2 regions of the Weissella paramesenteroides genome follow, and region 2 is predicted to be linked to the other one. Evidence: a T-box and tRNA genes for the amino acid it is inferred to sense, from the RefSeq annotation. Region 2 holds a T-box; the other holds one or more tRNA genes.
What was found. A T-box is a leader RNA that pairs with one kind of tRNA and senses whether it is charged. The one in region 2 lies ahead of thrS (threonine--tRNA ligase), so its partner is inferred to be a tRNA-Thr.
Positions count from the first base shown of each region.

Region 1: it encodes a tRNA-Thr, which carries the amino acid that the T-box ahead of thrS (threonine--tRNA ligase) is inferred to sense. The anticodon was not compared.

Region 1 covers NZ_CP130559.1:128,502-138,049, forward strand. Annotated here, with positions in the region: gene hslO (Hsp33 family molecular chaperone HslO) at 1-328, shown strand, start outside; gene lysS (lysine--tRNA ligase) at 437-1,921, shown strand; rRNA gene QRX23_RS00615 (16S ribosomal RNA) at 2,464-4,038, shown strand; tRNA gene QRX23_RS00620 (tRNA-Ile) at 4,128-4,201, shown strand; tRNA gene QRX23_RS00625 (tRNA-Ala) at 4,208-4,280, shown strand; rRNA gene QRX23_RS00630 (23S ribosomal RNA) at 4,482-7,397, shown strand; rRNA gene rrf (5S ribosomal RNA) at 7,475-7,591, shown strand; tRNA gene QRX23_RS00640 (tRNA-Asn) at 7,597-7,669, shown strand; tRNA gene QRX23_RS00645 (tRNA-Thr) at 7,675-7,747, shown strand; gene QRX23_RS00650 (Ppx/GppA phosphatase family protein) at 8,374-9,548, shown strand, end outside.
Region 2 covers NZ_CP130559.1:1,398,922-1,408,469, forward strand. Annotated here, with positions in the region: gene QRX23_RS07030 (bifunctional 5,10-methylenetetrahydrofolate dehydrogenase/5,10-methenyltetrahydrofolate cyclohydrolase) at 1-720, opposite strand, end outside; gene QRX23_RS07035 (ECF-type riboflavin transporter substrate-binding protein) at 898-1,443, opposite strand; gene QRX23_RS07040 (hypothetical protein) at 1,543-2,037, opposite strand; gene QRX23_RS07045 (glucosamine-6-phosphate deaminase) at 2,305-3,033, opposite strand; gene thrS (threonine--tRNA ligase) at 3,239-5,218, opposite strand; T-box leader at 5,302-5,504, opposite strand; gene QRX23_RS07055 (flavodoxin domain-containing protein) at 5,549-6,010, opposite strand; gene mutL (DNA mismatch repair endonuclease MutL) at 6,039-8,066, opposite strand; gene mutS (DNA mismatch repair protein MutS) at 8,082-9,548, opposite strand, start outside.

The sequences.
Region 1 (9,548 bases), 700 kb from region 2:
TATTGCTGCATTAGAAGATAAATTGGCTAATTTCCCAGCTATTTCCACACAGATGCTTGAAGGATTTACGCCAAGTGATTTACTCAATAATTTGTTTGGTAAAGAACAAGTGAAAGTGTTGTCAACAACTGAGGTAAATCTTTACCCAGGAATTGCAAAGCATGACTATGCTCGGATGTTGGCAACGTTACCACTTACAGAATTACAAGAAATATTAGCTGAAGATCATGGTGTTGAAATTATCGATCGGTTTACTGGTAAAATTATTAATTTCGACGAAAACGAGTTGCAGGCAATTATTGCTAGTAAGGATGCAAATGGTTTGTAAAATTAGTCCTGAGACTTGCAAAATGGACAGAAGATTGGCAAACTTATAATTATGTATGGTGGAAGCACCAGAGAATCAATAAAGAAAAAATGAGGCAGGAATAGGAATATGGCTGACCAACAAGTGTCGTTAAATGACCAAATGATCAAACGCCGTGAAAAAATGACCGAATTGCGTGATGCAGGTATCGATCCATTTGGTCACCGTTTTGATCGGACACACATGGCATCTGAATTACACGCATTATATGATGATGTTTCAGGTGAAGATTTAGAAGCACAAGCAAATGAAGTAGCAATTGCTGGACGCATGATGACAAAGCGCCGTTCAGGTAAAATTAGTTTTGCTGATATTAAGGATCGTTCAGGACGTATTCAAGTGTTTGTCCAAAAACCAGTAGTTGGTGAAGAAACGTATGAATGGTTTAAAAAATCAGATTTAGGTGATTGGTTGGGCTTCAAAGGAACTATCATGAAGACCCGTGCAGGAGAATTGTCATTAAATGTGACTGCAATTACGCACCTTTCAAAAGCTTTGCGTCCTTTGCCAGATAAGTTCCATGGGTTGACCGATGTTGAAACAAAGTATCGTCAGCGTTATTTAGATTTGATTGCGAATGATGACTCATTTGATCGTTTCCAAAAGCGTTCAAAGATTATTTCTGCTATTCGTGCGTACATGGATGGTGATGGCTTTACAGAAGTAGAAACACCTATGCTTCAAAATGCTGCTGGTGGGGCTGCTGCACGACCATTCATTACACACCACAATGCTTTGAATATCGATTTGTACATGCGTATTGCGCTTGAACTACATTTGAAGCGTTTAATTGTTGGTGGTATGGAGCGTGTTTATGAAATTGGGCGTGTCTTCCGTAACGAAGGTATGGATCCAAAACACAATCCTGAATTTACAGTTATGGAATCTTATGCTGCCTTTTGGGATCTTGGCGATGTCATGACTGAAACTGAAAATATCTTTAAGGCTGCTGCAAAGGTTGTTGCCGATGATATGATTATTACTTATCAAGAACACACGATTGATTTGGCTAAGCCATTCGCACGTAAGCACATGGTGGACTTAATCAAGGAAAAGACCGGTGTTGATTTTTGGCAAGATTACACGGTTGAAGAAGCCCGTGCAATTGCTGACGAAAAGGGTGTTAAGTATGAACAATACTGGGGTGTTGGTCACATTATTAATGAATTCTTTGAGGACTTTGTTGAAGATACATTGATTGAACCAACTTTTGTCTACGGACATCCAGTAGAAGTGTCACCATTAGCTAAGAAGAGTGATGACGATAAGCGTTTTGCGCAACGTTTTGAGTTGTTTATCTCGGGCGGTGAATATGCCAATGCCTTTACTGAGTTAAATGATCCGATTGATCAACGCGAGCGCTTTGAGGCACAAGCAGCTGAACGGGCAGCAGGAAACGATGAAGCCGAAGGTATCGACGAAGACTTTATTGAGTCTTTGGAGTATGGTATGCCGCCTACTGGTGGCTTGGGTATCGGAATCGATCGTTTGGTAATGTTGCTAACAAATGCTGATACGATTCGTGACGTCTTGTTATTCCCAACAATGCGTTAAGATATCAGAACGAAAAAAATATTGTATCTATAAAAAGCTGAAACAGATAGAAAATTCTGTTTCAGCTTTTTTATTGATGTGTGGCTTATCTGATAAGCAGATGAAGAATATTTAGGCACTAAAATTAAATGATATAAAATTCAAATTAAAGCTTGCATTCTCTCAATCATAGTCGTATTATATAAAAGTTGGGTTTTGGAAGTGATGAAAAAATCAATTCAAAAGACATCAAAACTTATCTAAATTATAGTATTGACATTCAAATGAACATACTGTAATATAGTTTAAGTTGTGAAACGCAAGTCTTGTGAAAGATTTGTTATAAAACTTAGTTGTTGACAATTGCTTAGATTATTGATATACTAACTAAGTTGTGAAACGCAACGTAGATCATTGAAAACTGAATATCGTTTCGATGAAACAAATGTGTAGGGTCATCACGTATTTTACTTGATACAAAAACATTTGCGAAGTCAATTCGCTAGTAAATTCGTTTAACTTCTGTTAAACAACAAATAACAAATGAGTTATACTCAAGCTTTTAAAATGAGAGTTTGATCCTGGCTCAGGATGAACGCTGGCGGCGTGCCTAATACATGCAAGTCGAACGCTTTGTCTTTAACTGATATGAAGAGCTTGCTCTGATTTGATTTTATCTGACAAAGAGTGGCGAACGGGTGAGTAACACGTGGGTAACCTACCTCTTAGCAGGGGATAACATTTGGAAACAAGTGCTAATACCGTATAATACCAACAACCGCATGGTTGTTGGTTGAAAGATGGTTCTGCTATCACTAAGAGATGGACCCGCGGTGCATTAGCTAGTTGGTAAGGTAAAGGCTTACCAAGGCGATGATGCATAGCCGAGTTGAGAGACTGATCGGCCACAATGGGACTGAGACACGGCCCATACTCCTACGGGAGGCAGCAGTAGGGAATCTTCCACAATGGGCGCAAGCCTGATGGAGCAACGCCGCGTGTGTGATGAAGGGTTTCGGCTCGTAAAACACTGTTATAAGAGAAGAACGGCACTGAGAGTAACTGTTCAGTGTGTGACGGTATCTTACCAGAAAGGAACGGCTAAATACGTGCCAGCAGCCGCGGTAATACGTATGTTCCAAGCGTTATCCGGATTTATTGGGCGTAAAGCGAGCGCAGACGGTTATTTAAGTCTGAAGTGAAAGCCCTCAGCTCAACTGAGGAATGGCTTTGGAAACTGGATGACTTGAGTGCAGTAGAGGAAAGTGGAACTCCATGTGTAGCGGTGAAATGCGTAGATATATGGAAGAACACCAGTGGCGAAGGCGGCTTTCTGGACTGTAACTGACGTTGAGGCTCGAAAGTGTGGGTAGCAAACAGGATTAGATACCCTGGTAGTCCACACCGTAAACGATGAGTGCTAGATGTTCGAGGGTTTCCGCCCTTGAGTGTCGCAGCTAACGCATTAAGCACTCCGCCTGGGGAGTACGACCGCAAGGTTGAAACTCAAAGGAATTGACGGGGACCCGCACAAGCGGTGGAGCATGTGGTTTAATTCGAAGCAACGCGAAGAACCTTACCAGGTCTTGACATCCCTTGCTAATCCTAGAAATAGGACGTTCCCTTCGGGGACAAGGTGACAGGTGGTGCATGGTTGTCGTCAGCTCGTGTCGTGAGATGTTGGGTTAAGTCCCGCAACGAGCGCAACCCTTATTATTAGTTGCCAGCATTCAGTTGGGCACTCTAGTGAGACTGCCGGTGACAAACCGGAGGAAGGTGGGGATGACGTCAAATCATCATGCCCCTTATGACCTGGGCTACACACGTGCTACAATGGCATATACAACGAGTCGCCAACCCGCGAGGGTGCGCTAATCTCTTAAAGTATGTCTCAGTTCGGATTGTAGGCTGCAACTCGCCTACATGAAGTCGGAATCGCTAGTAATCGCGGATCAGCACGCCGCGGTGAATACGTTCCCGGGTCTTGTACACACCGCCCGTCACACCATGAGAGTTTGTAACACCCAAAGCCGGTGGGGTAACCTTTTAGGAGCCAGCCGTCTAAGGTGGGACAGATGATTAGGGTGAAGTCGTAACAAGGTAGCCGTAGGAGAACCTGCGGCTGGATCACCTCCTTTCTAAGGAAAATCGGAAACCTACACATTCAACGAAACGATATTTAGTTTTGAGTGGTTTACACTCAATGAAGACAGAGAGTCGAATCTCTGGGACTGTAGCTCAGCTGGTTAGAGCGCACCCCTGATAAGGGTGAGGTCGGAGGTTCGAGTCCTCTCAGTCCCATGATATGGGGAATTAGCTCAGCTGGGAGAGCACCTGCTTTGCAAGCAGGGGGTCATCGGTTCGAACCCGATATTCTCCATAACAACCATCTGGTTGTTAATTAGTTCTTTGAAAACTGAATCATAATTGTAAATTTTTAAATTCATTATAATTGATCATATCAATTAAATTGAGCCGAAAAAATACACCGCGTAATTTTTTGAGTTTTTTAAATAAGTTTAAAATCGCTTGTGACCATCGAGTCACAATACTCAAACGAAATCATCAACGACAGTTGATCGGTTAAGTTATTAAGGGCGCATGGTGAATGCCTTGGCACTAGGAGCCGATGAAGGACGGGACTAACACCGATATGCCTCGGGGAGCTGTAAGTAAGCTGTGATCCGGGGATTTCCGAATGGGGGAACCCAACTTGTGATGCAAGTTATCGTTTAATGAATACATAGTTAAACGAAGGTAGACGTTGTGAACTGAAACATCTCATTAGCAACAGGAGAAGAAAGAAAAATCGATTCCGTCAGTAGCGGCGAGCGAACGCGGAGGAGCCCAAACCAGAGTGCTTGCACTCTGGGGTTGTAGGACTACCGTTGTGGAGTTACAAATTTGTTTATTAGCAGAATCAGCTGGGAAGCTGAGCGAAACAGGGTGATAGCCCCGTATGCGAAAGTAAGCAAACTCCCGTGTAGGATCCTGAGTACGGCCGGACACGTGAAATCCGGTCGGAAACTGCGAGGACCATCTCGTAAGGCTAAATACTCCCTAGTGACCGATAGTGAACCAGTACCGTGAGGGAAAGGTGAAAAGCACCCCGGAAGGGGAGTGAAAAAGTTCCTGAAACCATGTGCCTACAACAAGTTAGAGCCCGTTAATGGGTGATAGCGTGCCTTTTGTAGAATGAACCGGCGAGTTACGATAGCATGCAAGGTTAAGGTGGAAAGACCGGAGCCGTAGCGAAAGCGAGTCTGAAATGGGCGTTTTAGTATGTTGTTGTAGACCCGAAACCAGGTGACCTACCCATGTCCAGGGTGAAGGTGCGGTAAAACGCACTGGAGGCCCGAACCCGTACATGTTGAAAAATGTTGGGATGAGGTGTGGGTAGCGGTGAAATTCCAATCGAACTTGGAGATAGCTGGTTCTCTCCGAAATAGCTTTAGGGCTAGCCTCGGAAGATAGCGTGTTGGAGGTAGAGCACTGTTTTGGTGCGGGGCCCATCTCGGGTTACTAAATTAAGATAAACTCCGAATGCCAATCACGTATGTCCGGGAGTCAGACAGTGAGTGATAAGATCCATTGTCGAAAGGGGAACAGCCCAGATCGTCAGTTAAGGTCCCTAAGTGTGTGTTAAGTGGAAAAGGATGTGAAGTTGCATAGACAACTAGGATGTTGGCTCAGAAGCAGCCACCATTTAAAGAGTGCGTAATAGCTCACTAGTCGAGTGATTCTGCGCCGAAAATGTACCGGGGCTAAACACACCACCGAAACTACGGGTGCCACATCAGTGGCGCGATAGGAGAGCGTTCTAAGGGCAATGAAGTCAGACCGTGAGGACTGGTGGAGCGCTTAGAAGTGAGAATGCCGGTATGAGTAGCGAAAGACAGGTGAGAATCCTGTCCACCGTATGACTAAGGTTTCCTGGGGAAGGCTCGTCCTCCCAGGGTTAGTCGGGACCTAAGGCGAGGCCGAAAGGCGTAGTCGATGGCTAACAGGTTGAGATTCCTGTACCAGGTGAACATGTTTGAACGATGGAGGGACGCAGAAGGCTAACAGAACCCAGCGGCTGGAAATGCTGGGCCAAGCAATAAGTCTTAGTGTGAGTCAAATGCTTGCACTTATACGGACAAGTTGTGATGGGGACCGAAATAAAGTAGGGAAGTCTGTGATGTCACGCTGCCGAGAAAAGCTTCTAGTTAGTGTTTACCTGCCCGTACCGCAAACCGACACAGGTAGTCGAGGAGAGCATCCTAAGGTGAGCGAGTGAACTCTCGTTAAGGAACTCGGCAAAATGACCCCGTAACTTCGGGAGAAGGGGTGCTCAGCGCAAGCTGAGCCGCAGTGAATAGGCCCAGGCGACTGTTTATCAAAAACACAGGTTTCTGCAAAATCGTAAGATGACGTATAGGGGCTGACGCCTGCCCGGTGCTGGAAGGTTAAAAGGAGTGCTTAGCTTCGGCGAAGGTACGAATTGAAGCCCCAGTAAACGGCGGCCGTAACTATAACGGTCCTAAGGTAGCGAAATTCCTTGTCGGGTAAGTTCCGACCCGCACGAAAGGCGTAACGATCTGGGCGCTGTCTCAACGAGAGACTCGGTGAAATTTAAAGACCCGTGAAGATGCGGGTTACCCGCGACAGGACGGAAAGACCCCATGGAGCTTTACTGTAGCTTGATATTGAGTGTTTGTGCAGCTTGTACAGCATAGGTAGGAGCCGTAGAAATCGGGACGCTAGTTTCGATGGAGGCAAACGTGGGATACTACCCTCGTTGTATGAACACTCTAACTCACACCACTCAGCGTGGTGGAAGACAGTGTCTGGCAGGCAGTTTGACTGGGGCGGTCGCCTCCTAAAAGGTAACGGAGGCGCCCAAAGGTTCCCTCAGAATGGTTGGAAATCATTCGCAGAGTGTAAAGGCACAAGGGAGCTTGACTGTGAGACTTACCAGTCGAGCAGGTACGAAAGTAGGGCTTAGTGATCCGGTGGTTCCGCATGGAAGGGCCATCGCTCAACGGACAAAAGCTACCCTGGGGATAACAGGCTTATCTCCCCCAAGAGTCCACATCGACGGGGAGGTTTGGCACCTCGATGTCGGCTCATCGCATCCTGGGGCTGTAGTCGGTCCCAAGGGTTGGGCTGTTCGCCCATTAAAGCGGTACGCGAGCTGGGTTCAGAACGTCGTGAGACAGTTCGGTCCCTATCCGTCGCGGGCGTAGGAAATTTGAGAGGAGCTGCCCTTAGTACGAGAGGACCGGGGTGGACGTACCACTGGTGTATCAGTTGTTCCGCCAGGAGCATCGCTGAGTAGCTATGTACGGATGAGATAAACGCTGAAAGCATCTAAGTGTGAAACTCGCCTCGAGATGAGATTTCCCATTCAGCAATGAAGTAAGACCCCTCAGAGATGATGAGGTAGATAGGCTAGAAGTGGACGTGCGGTGACGCATGGAGCGGACTAGTACTAATGGTTCGAGGACTTAACCAAGTAGCAAGTGGTGTAAGGCAAAAAATCGCAATTATGATTCAGTTTTGAGGGAACTAAGTTCACTCAATAAAAAAACGTGTCGTGATGATGGCACTGAGGTCACACCTGTTCCCATACCGAACACAGTAGTTAAGCTCAGTAGCGCCAAAAGTAGTTGGAGGATCGCCTCCTGCGAGGATAGGACATCGCGATGCATCATTCCGAATTAGCTCAGTTGGTAGAGCACACGACTGTTAATCGTGCTGTCGTCGGTTCGAGCCCGACATTCGGAGTAATTGCCGACTTAGCTCAGTTGGTAGAGCAACGGTATCGTAAACCGTAGGTCGAGGGTTCGAATCCCCCAGTCGGCATGCGTGTAACTCCCATAAGCCTTTATAACAAGGTTTATGGGAGTTTTTTTGTATAAAAAATATCAATTGATAACTATATAATTAAACACAACACTTCCATTATGAATTTTCAATGTTAGAATGAAGGTAAGTAAGGAGGTGTTAAGGTAATAATTAAGTTGAATCGATGACGTGTTAAAGATAGGTACTACTAGGTCGAGTTTGTGAGCTCTTTTAAGAGAGGTGATACTTTTGAGTCTGTTATTAAATGTATTTATTATTAGCCTATGTATCATTATTGTGTCCCTTTTTATTGTTGCAATTGTTTTGAGTATCTCAACAACTATTCAAATTTTACGTGAATCAAACTTTCATGGAAATTTACCTTATTAAGAATAATTAATTGATTATCTTTTCGTATCAACAAACATTACCAAATAAAACCATTTAGTGTGGAAAAATTATCTCAACCGATTGAACCCCGAATCAACCAATAATATTTGGTTAATTCGGGGTCTTTAAATATTTAAGCCTATATTTTTTATGTCATTAATCCATTTTGGAAGATTAAATTTTAGAATTTATTGTATACTATCATATAAGAATTATAATTTGGAAAGAAAAATGTTGAATTGGGGAGATTTCACATGACTCAAAAATATTTTGGAGTAATGACAGTCAATGTTACTGGTGTAGAATTGTTGATTGTTAATTTAAAAACACATAAATCTCTTGAAAAAGTAACAAAAGAAATTAATCTAGGTGATGATGTTTATCGTCAACATCCAGTAAGATTTGAATCAGTTAATAAAATTGTGGAAGCATTAACTGGGTTTATTCAGATTTTACATGATTATGGGGTGGAAAATTATCAATTGTGGGGGAGTCAGGCCTTGTCACAGGCTCTTAATGCTGACTTTATGGCGGATCAATTTTTCTTACACACTGGTATTGAAATTCGTTGGTTATCAATGAGCGATGAAGTGTACTATCGTAATCAGAATGTTTCATTAGAGCTTGAAAAAGAAAATCATATTGTTTATCTAGTTGGTATTACTTCAGGAAATACTTCAGTTACACGTTATGATAGTGGCAAATTTGTGACATCCACTAACTTTGCGCTCGGTCCAATAAAAATTGCGGAGGATTTACAAAGTCTTCGCCAATCTGCCCCGAATTCAATTAGTGTTTTAAATGATTATATTGACAGTAAGTTAAAAGACTTCGATATTGGAAGTCTTGTAAATGTAACAATGAAAGAAGATTCACAAATTATTTTACTTGGGACATCACCCATAAAAAATGTGGTGACGCATTATATCAAGAAAGAACTAGAACCGGCTTTTTCAATTTCAGTTTTTAATGACTTGGTTGATGACATTGTTGATGCGTCAGATCAATACTTGACGGATCAGCTACAAGTCAATGAGGATGCAGTACCACTTATATTGCCAGAGTTATTATTAATTCGGCGAATTATTCAATTAACTGGTGCAAAGCAAATAAGCTTTTCAGACTCGGGAATTATTGATGGCATTGTGAATGATGAGGAAGTTGCGTTAGGTTTTTCAAAACATGATTTTACGAAGCAAATGACTACGATGGCAATTAATCTTGCGAATCATTATGATGTTGAACCAGTCCATCGTGAACTTGTCACAAAATTTGCACTTCATTTATTTAATCAATTAAAACCGTTACATACTTTGGGAAAACGTGAACGAGTTTTGTTAGAAATTGCCTCTATCCTACATGATGTAGGGAATTATATTGGGGTTCATTCTCATTATTTACATTCTGAATATATTATTAAAAATTCGGA
Region 2 (9,548 bases):
ATTATTTGGTAACCGGTTAATACCAACATCAATAACCACGGCTCCTGGTTTCAAATCAGCTCCCATTACCAAATCTGGGACACCAGTTGCGACCACAACAACATCTGCAGTAGCTAATAATTCACGACGTAATGCGGCTGGTGTGTAACGGTGGAGTAATGTGACACTTGCGTCTGCCGCTTGTAGTAAGGCAAACATTGGTCGGCCGACTAAAATTGATCGACCAATAACTACTGCATGCTTATTTAGCAGATCAATTTTTTCATGCTGGAGCATTGTCATAATACCCCGCGGTGTATTAGCAATAGGATAATATCCTGCTTGGTTAGCATATAAACGACCCACATTTTCAGGATGGAAGCCGTCAACATCTTTGCTTGGAATGATCGCTTCTTGAACTTTTTGTTCATTGATTTGTGATGGTACAGGACTTTGTACTAAAATCGCATCGATTGTATCATCCGCATTTAATTCAGCTACCTTATCCAGAATTTCTTTTTCTGTAGCTGTGCTTGGATATTTAAAAGTTACAGCATGAACGCCAACCTTATTGGCTGCACGTTCTTTGTTTCGTACATAAATTTCACTAGCCGGATCATCACCTACTAAAATCACCGCCAAGCCAGGAATAACTGATTGTTCTTTTAAAATAGCAGCTTGTTCTGAAACTGCAGACCGTAATTTCTTAGCAATCTCTTTACCATCAATAATCTTTGCCATATCATCCTCGCTTTTATTCATTCTTGTGCATAAATTTTATCACACAATTACTTTTTGCACCATGTACAATTAAAGATAAAAAGCGAATGAACCGCCTAATCTTAACGGTTCATTCGCTTTTTATCTTTATTATATAACTTGGATTTAACTAATTGATGATGTGCATAAATATCAAGACTAATCAACAGCATAATGCTGGTAAATTTTAAACAAAATGGTGCCGACAATTGCAATCGCTAAGAAATTCACAACAACAATTAATCCACCTTCTTTCATTGATTCAACCAATGAAAGGTTATAAACCCAGTGATCCCCGAAAGGTGCAATAATCAACCAAGCAACGACATTGGCAATTAATTGCCAGACATTGAACAACACTAACTTTCGTGTTGTTAATTTTCCAATAAAAATCGCTAATCGACGGGTAATCAGTCCGATGAATAATCCAAATAAACTATCTGCAATCGTCCAAGTCCACCACACGGTCGACGTTGCACTATTAGTCAGCATATCACTAGTTGCATGTCCGATAAAAGCGGTCACTGCTCCGGATACGGGACCAAATATCGCGGTTACTAATGACAACCATGCTGGTGCCAAAGTAGCATTGTCTTTGGTATCACCGATTTGTACTGCTAAATATTTAAACAGAATTATGAAAACAATAATACTAATGATCGTACCAATCACTTTATGTGATGCAATAACATTATGTTTCATCATTTAATTCCTCCAATGTGACAAAAGGGCACAACATAATATGGACCCACAAACTCAAAAATTTATCTCACCCTTTTATGACCAAACTAATAATCACATCTGTCAGTTTGATTCGTCATGATCTGCTTGGTCAACTGAATTCTCCTCAGTGTCTGCTGCTATTTTATTTTGATTAATAATTTCGATTTGTTCATTGAAAAATGATGCTATTTTTTCTTCAACAGAAGCTGAATCGTCTAAAAATGATTGTACCGAAGCTGCTTTTTTAATAATTAAATGCGACTTAGTAACTAGTGGATGTTCCACAATCATATACAATGACACTTCCGTTTCTGGATCATTGATGACAATTTTACGGATTGCATTTGTATAACGAATTGGCAAATTAATTAAACTTGTTTCCAAACGTAAACTAATTGGTTCTTCTTCATTGATTAATACTTCTGCGCTAAACAATTGATTTTCAGCTGTTGCCTTTTCGACAAAAGCAAATAAATCATCCAGGGCAATCGTTGCTTGGTCTGCAGCTTCAAACGTCTTTTTTGTATACGTTTCTTCAGTTAAGACCTCAATGAAATCATTTCCTGTCATTTCCATGGGTTAACCCCTCTTCTCTAACTTTATATACAAGTTTAGCACATGGACCAGGTTTTACACTAGCCACCATCTATACAGGTAAGCGAATAATGAGCTTTTAAATTCAGACATCAGTAGTCAATATTTTCGAAGCACACAGACGTTAGTATAGAAATAGAAAACAATTATATCAATAGAGCGATTGAGACAGTAAACAAAAGGGGTTGGGACAAGATGATGTCCCAATCCCTTTTTGCTAAAAACGTCTTAATTATAGTCGTAAAAGTTTTACAGTACCGTGATATTTTCACGATTCTTAATTTTTGAAGCAGCTGCGTGATCAACAATCACGGTCACATCCGCATGTGTTTGTAAAGCACTTGCTGGCATATCTTCCGTCACCGGACCTTCAATCATAGCCGCAACAGCATCGGCCTTATTTTCTCCATAAGCAACTAGTAGAATTTTCTTAGACTTTAAAATACTACCAATTCCCATTGAAATTGCACGACGAGGCACTTCATTTTCATTCGCAAAGAAACGTGCATTAGCCGCAATGGTTGATGGTGTTAAATCAACTGCATGTGTTTGACTATCAAATGGTGTTCCAGGTTCATTAAATCCAATATGACCATTTTGACCTAGACCCAATAATTGTAAATCGATTGGGTGATTAGCAATAATATTATTATAACATGCTGTCTCTTCAGCAATGTTTTCAGCCAAGCCATTAGGTACATAGCTTTCTTTAAATGGTTTTGCATTGAATAAATTTTGGTTCATAAAATAACGGTAACTTTGATCATGAGTACCCGCTAAACCTTGATATTCATCTAAATTAATTGAAATTTTATCTGAAAAATCAACATCACTAGCAACCAATTCTTGATAAATTGAAATTGGTGTTGAACCTGTTGCTAACCCAAACACTTGCGCATTATCTGCTAATGCTTCTTTAAAGATATTAAATCCAGCCTTACCACCTGCTTGTTGGTCTTTTACTTCAATAATTTTCATAATTACACTCCATTTATAGCGTTTTGGTATAGACCAATAATATACCAATCCCGTTAAAATTGCAATCAAAATACTTTGAAAAAATTAAAAGAGCTTGGAACAAAAAATGTTCCAAACTCTTCTTACTAAATTTGTCTGAATTATAAATCGATAATTTTTATAGCATAAACGCGTTTAAAAAGTTTGAAGTCTCTATGCAACGAAATTATTCGCCTTTAACTGCCTTTTCAAGGGTATCTAGTGCACGTGAATGATTAGCGATATCAGCAAGCAAGTCTGTCTCAAATTGATCAACTGACTTAACACTAGTATCACGTGAACCAAAACGACGAATCGTTACTGTATCATTTGATACTTCTTCATCTCCAATAACAAGGGTGTATGGAATCTTTAATGATTGTGCATTACGAATTAAGTAACCTAATTTTTCATTACGACCATCATAATCAGCACGAATACCTTGCTTAACCAAACGATCTGTCAATGCTTGTGCAAACTCACCGTGTGCTTCACGGTTAACTGGAATAATACGTACTTGATGCGGTGCTAACCATGTTGGGAATGCACCCTTGTACATTTCAGTTAGGTATGCGGTAAAGCGCTCCATCGTTGAAATAATACCACGGTGAATCATCACTGGACGGTGTAATTCACCATCTGATCCAACATATGTGACATCAAAACGTTCTGGTAATAGGAAATCAAGTTGAATCGTTGATAACGTTTCTTCACCACCTAAGGCTGTCTTGATTTGGACGTCTAACTTTGGACCATAAAAGGCTGCTTCACCTTCAGCTTCAAAGTATTCTAAGCCCATATCATCCATAGCACCTTTCAACATACGTTGTGCTTTTTCCCACATTTCGTCATCATCAAAATACTTTTCCGTATTTTTAGGATCACGATATGACAAACGGAAACGATAATCAGTAATGTCAAAGTCTTTATAAACATCAACCATTAACTGCAAAATCTTCTTAAACTCATCCTCAATTTGATCAAGCATCACAAAGGTATGACCATCATTTAGCGTCATTTCACGAACTCGAGATAATCCAGTCAAGGCACCTGACTTTTCGTAACGGTGCATCATACCAAGCTCTGCCACACGGAATGGCAAGTCACGATATGAACGTTGATGGTGCTTGTACACCATGATATGTGATGGGCAATTCATTGGACGCAATTCCAAGAATTCTCCGTCTCCCATATCCATTGGTGGGAACATATCATCACGATAGTGGTCCCAGTGACCAGATTGCTTGTATAGATTTAAATTTGACAAAACTGGCGTGTAAACATGTTGGTAACCGTCTTGTACTTCACGATCAACTATGTAGCGTTCTAGTGTGCGACGAATTGCTGCCCCATTAGGCATCCATACTGCTAACCCTGAACCAACTTCTTGTGACGTAAAGAAAAGATCCTGATCAGCACCAATCTTACGGTGATCACGCTCTTTAGCTTCCGCACGGCGTTTCATTTCAGCATCTAAGTCATCAGCATTCCAAAATGCGGTTCCGTAAATACGTTGTAGCATTGGATTAGATGACTTACCACGCCAATAAGCACCAGCAACAGATGTCAACTTAAAGTGCTTGATCCAGCCAGTTGATGGCACTAAACCACCACGGTCTAATTCAACATGTTCTCCTTGAACTGCAATTGAAATATGCTCATCAGCTGGCAAATCATTAATTAATTCAATCTTGTATGGATCATTTTTGAACATCTCTAAAGCTTCATCGCGACTAATCTCACGAGAAACAATTGGCAAATTTTCTTTGACAATACGCTTCATCATTTTTTCAATTTCTGGGAATTGATCAACTGATATTTGATTACCTTCAACCTTGTCCGTATCATAGTAGAAACCGTTCGCGATAAATGGTCCAACACCATAATGAATTTGGTCTGGATACAGACGATTCAATGCCTGCGCCAACAAGTGTGAAACAGAATGGCGAAGTAGTTGTAATCCTTCTTCATCATCTTTAGTGATTAATTCAAAATTACCACCTGTTGTCATTGCATCATTCATACCCACATATTGGCCATTAAGTTTTCCAGAAACTGCTTTCTTAGACAATGATGAGGAAATGCTTTTTGCAATTTCCAATGGTGTCACATTTACTGGAAATGACTTTTCCGCACCATCTGGAAATGTAATTTGTACATCTGCCATAATTATTTCTCCCTTAATATCTGTTGTTGATTCAATCACATCATTCATAAACAAAAAGCGTCCCGTCATCAGAACTTTTCTGATAACGGGGCGCTTGTACGCGGTACCACCCGAATTCATAACAGCACAACTGCTACACTCATATCCCTTAACGCGGGAAACGTTGCCATTTATATCACAGCACACTCGGAAATAGTACCGCCTAACTTATGTTGCCAACTTACACCAGCATTGGCTCTCTTTTAACATAACTTGTCAAGCGACATGTTTTCTTCAACGTTTTTATATTCGACTATTATTATACCCGAAAAGTTTAAAAATAAAAGGATTTTATTTTTCTTGTTGTTTTGCGGTCACAATAAGTTGTTTTGTGAAGGTCTGCAATGCTTCGGTGGCAGCTGCATCTGGACTCAAATTGACCTTCACACCCTTGGCCCCCTTGGTTGCACCAGTTTTCTCAAATTGTTGTTCAAATTTATCAATGGCGACAGCAAAATCATCACCATAAAAATCATCACCTGACCCTGAAACACCATAAACAATGCCACTTAAATCTGTATCAACTAAGTCCTCATAGAAGTCAAGTGCTTCATCAGGTAGTGAACCTTTATCAAACGTGTATGGCACCACAACAACAATATCCGTATCTGTGCTTGAAATATCCTGTGGGTCAATCAATTGAATATCTTCCTTAGTTACTTCAACAGATTCATTTTTAAATGTATCCACAATAACGTCTGCAACATCTTCATTATTACCAGTAATCGTTGCAAAAAAAACTCTGGCTTGCATATACTTCTCCTCTTACTTATCTATTAAATTAAAATGGGTGATTATCATATTCAACCCATGATTCATGAGAATCCTGAATTCGCTTAAACATTTTTTCCATATCTGTATTTGTGAATGAAACTAATACTGGGCGTCCATGTGGACAATTATATGGATTTTGAGCTTGTGCCAATTGCTTTAATAAACCACGCGCTTCATAGTCGTTTAAAGCCCAATTTGCTTTGATTGACCGTTTGCACGACATCATGATTGCTGTTTTTTCACGAAAATCCTTTGTTGTGATATTACCATCACGTAATAACCAGTCAACCATCTCTCGAATTGTCGCTTCCTCTTGCCCCTTTTCAATCCAGGCAGGATGTTCACGCACAATTACTGCATCATCCCCAAACGATTCTAGATTTAAGCCAACTTGTTCAAGCTGACTAGCATGTGCTTGTATTTTTAAAATATCTATTTTCGGATATGTCAGTACAATCGGTACCAATAATTTTTGACTTTCTAAACCGACCTTACCGATTTCTTCACGATAATATTCATATTTAATTCGTTCTTGAGCTGCATGCTGATCAACAATATAAAAACCTTCTGGCGATTGTGCAAATAAAAATGTACCATGCATCTGACCAATATATTGCAAATCAGGGAATGGTTTATCGTGCCGACTATCATCGACTAAATCAGTATTTGTGAATGATAAACTAACCTCTTCTGCAGCCACAGGATCAGCCGCTTCAGTAAATGGCAGACTAGGTGTTTCAGCTGTATACTTTGCAACAAAATCTCGGACTGATTTCTTTACTAAATCCTGCGACTTTGTAATCACAATTGGTACAACCTCATCATTTTGTGTTTGCGCTGTACTTAAGTCAGGGTCATTAGCTATCGGTATTTCTGGTATCTCAATCTCATCACTACTTATATTTTGCAAACTACGACCTGTTTCCTGATGAAAAGTTACTGAAGCTTCTTGTAACTGGGTCATAAATTGATCATTATCATGTTCTGGTACGACATAACTATCATGGTTCCCTTGCATGTAATTCTCGTAAGCATTGGGAATAAGATTTTCGTTAACAAATCGCTGGACAACCATTTCTTCTATCAAAGACATCAATTGGGTTTCTTTAGATAAACGAACTTCATGTTTTTGTGGATGGACATTGACATCAACTAATAATGGATCCATTTTAATTTGTAAAATTGCAATTGGAAATCGTCCCACCATTAACTTTGATCCATAGCCTTTAACAATGGCCTTGCTCAAATTATAATTTTTAACAAACCGCCCATTGATTAAGATAGAAATATATGATCGGTTAGCGCGAGTTAACTCTGGTAAAGAAATAAATCCATTTATTTCAAAATCATTGTCATGGGCAGAAACTGATAACATTTTACGTGCTTGTTGAACGCCATATACACTAGCGATGACTTGCTGTAAATTGCCATTGCCTGCTGTCTGTAATAATTCTTTACCATTATGAACCAAATGAAAGGCAACATTCGGATAACTCATTGCTAAACGATTGATGACGTCGACAATCTGGGATAACTCTGTTGCCTGTGACTTTAAATACTTTAACCGCGCTGGGGTATTAAAAAACAAATCTGACACAGTGATATCTGTTCCTTGTCGTGCATTCGTGCCGGTTTCCTCAATTATTTTACCACCCTGATAATGAATCTTAGCACCTTGTTCAGCATCGGCCGTTGCTGTTTGTAGAACAACATCTGCAACTGACGCAATGGAAGGGAGTGCCTCACCTCGAAATCCCAGTGACTGCACTCGGAACAAATCTTGTCTTGAGTTGATTTTTGATGTAGCGTGCCTTAAAAAAGCACGTGCAACTTGATTGCCAGGAATACCATCCCCATTGTCAATTACACGAATTGATTTAACACCAGCCTCTTCAACTAACACGTCAATTTGTGTTGCATGAGCATCCAAGGCATTCTCGACTAATTCTTTAACAACAGAACCCGGCCGTTCAATGACTTCACCAGCTGCAATTTGATTTGCAAGAATTTCCGATAATTCATGAATTTCAGCCATACGTCTTTCTCCCATTTATTGTACTGTTTGCTGCCACTCATTTAATTTCATCAACGCCTCCAATGGCGTCATAGTTGCAACATTAATGTTTTTCAATTCATCAACAACTTGTTTCGTTTCAGGGTCAATTGGATCAGGCAAATCAAACAAAGCTAGTTGTGCATTATCCGTTGATTTTTTCTCATGTGATGTTTTTTCATCATCCGTTACCATCGCCGTGGCAGTATCAGCTAACTGGGTTACCGGCATGGGTGCAGTTCTTAACGACACATCCTGCGATTCTAAATTGGCTAAAATTTTAGCAGCACGCTTAATTAATGTTTCTGGTAGTCCAGCTAACTTGGCGACGTTGATTCCATAACTTTGATCAGCCGGTCCGGGCAATACCTTATGTGAAAAAATTAATTCACCATGCTCCTCGGTTGCACCAACATGTACATTACGTAACGCAGTCAATTCATCAGCCAGTGCTGTCAATTCGTGATAATGCGTTGAGAACAAGGTCTTTGCTTGAGTATGTTGATGAACATATTCAATAATAGCTTGCGCTAGCGCCATACCGTCATAGGTTGCGGTTCCTCTTCCTAATTCATCAAATAATATTAAAGAGTGTTTCGTGGCGTTCTGTAAAGCTGTATTTGCCTCAGCCATTTCAACCATAAACGTAGAATTTCCTGAAATCAAATCATCTGCAGCACCAATACGCGTAAAGATTTGGTCAAAGATCGGTAACGTTGCTTCACTAGCTGGCACAAATGAACCGCTTTGAGCCATCACAACAATTAACGCTAATTGGCGCATATATGTTGACTTTCCAGACATATTTGGACCAGTAATCAATAAAATTGTATCATCCGGTTGCATATCCACATCATTAGCAACATAAGATTGATGACCTAACACCTTTTCAACCACTGGGTGTCGACCATCTTTAATAGCAATGGTTTGTTCATCAGTCAAAGTTGGTCGAACAAAATGATATTTCTCAGCAACTGTTGCCAAAGACTGGATCACATCCAATTGTGCTAAATTGGCCGCTAGTGTTTGAATCCGTTGAATATTGTCTTTAATAATTTGGCGTACCTTTGTAAATAGCTGATATTCCAATTCACTTGATTTTGATTCCGCTTCCAGAATCATTTGTTCACGTTCTTTTAATTCTGGCGTAATAAATCGTTCAGCATTAACCAAGGTTTGCTTACGTGTATATCGCTCTGGATCCAACTTTGGAATATTAGCCTTTGTTACTTCAATATAATAACCAAAAACCTTATTAAAACCAATTTTTAGTGAATTTATGCCTGTCTCTTCACGTTCATGTGCTTCTAACTCTGCTAACCAACTCTTACCATTCGTCATGATATCACGATAACTATCTAATTGTTCGTCATACCCCGCACGAATAACGCCACCATCAGTTACTGAAATTGGTGGTTCATCTGTAATTGATTCACTAATTAACGTTTCAATATCTGCTACCGG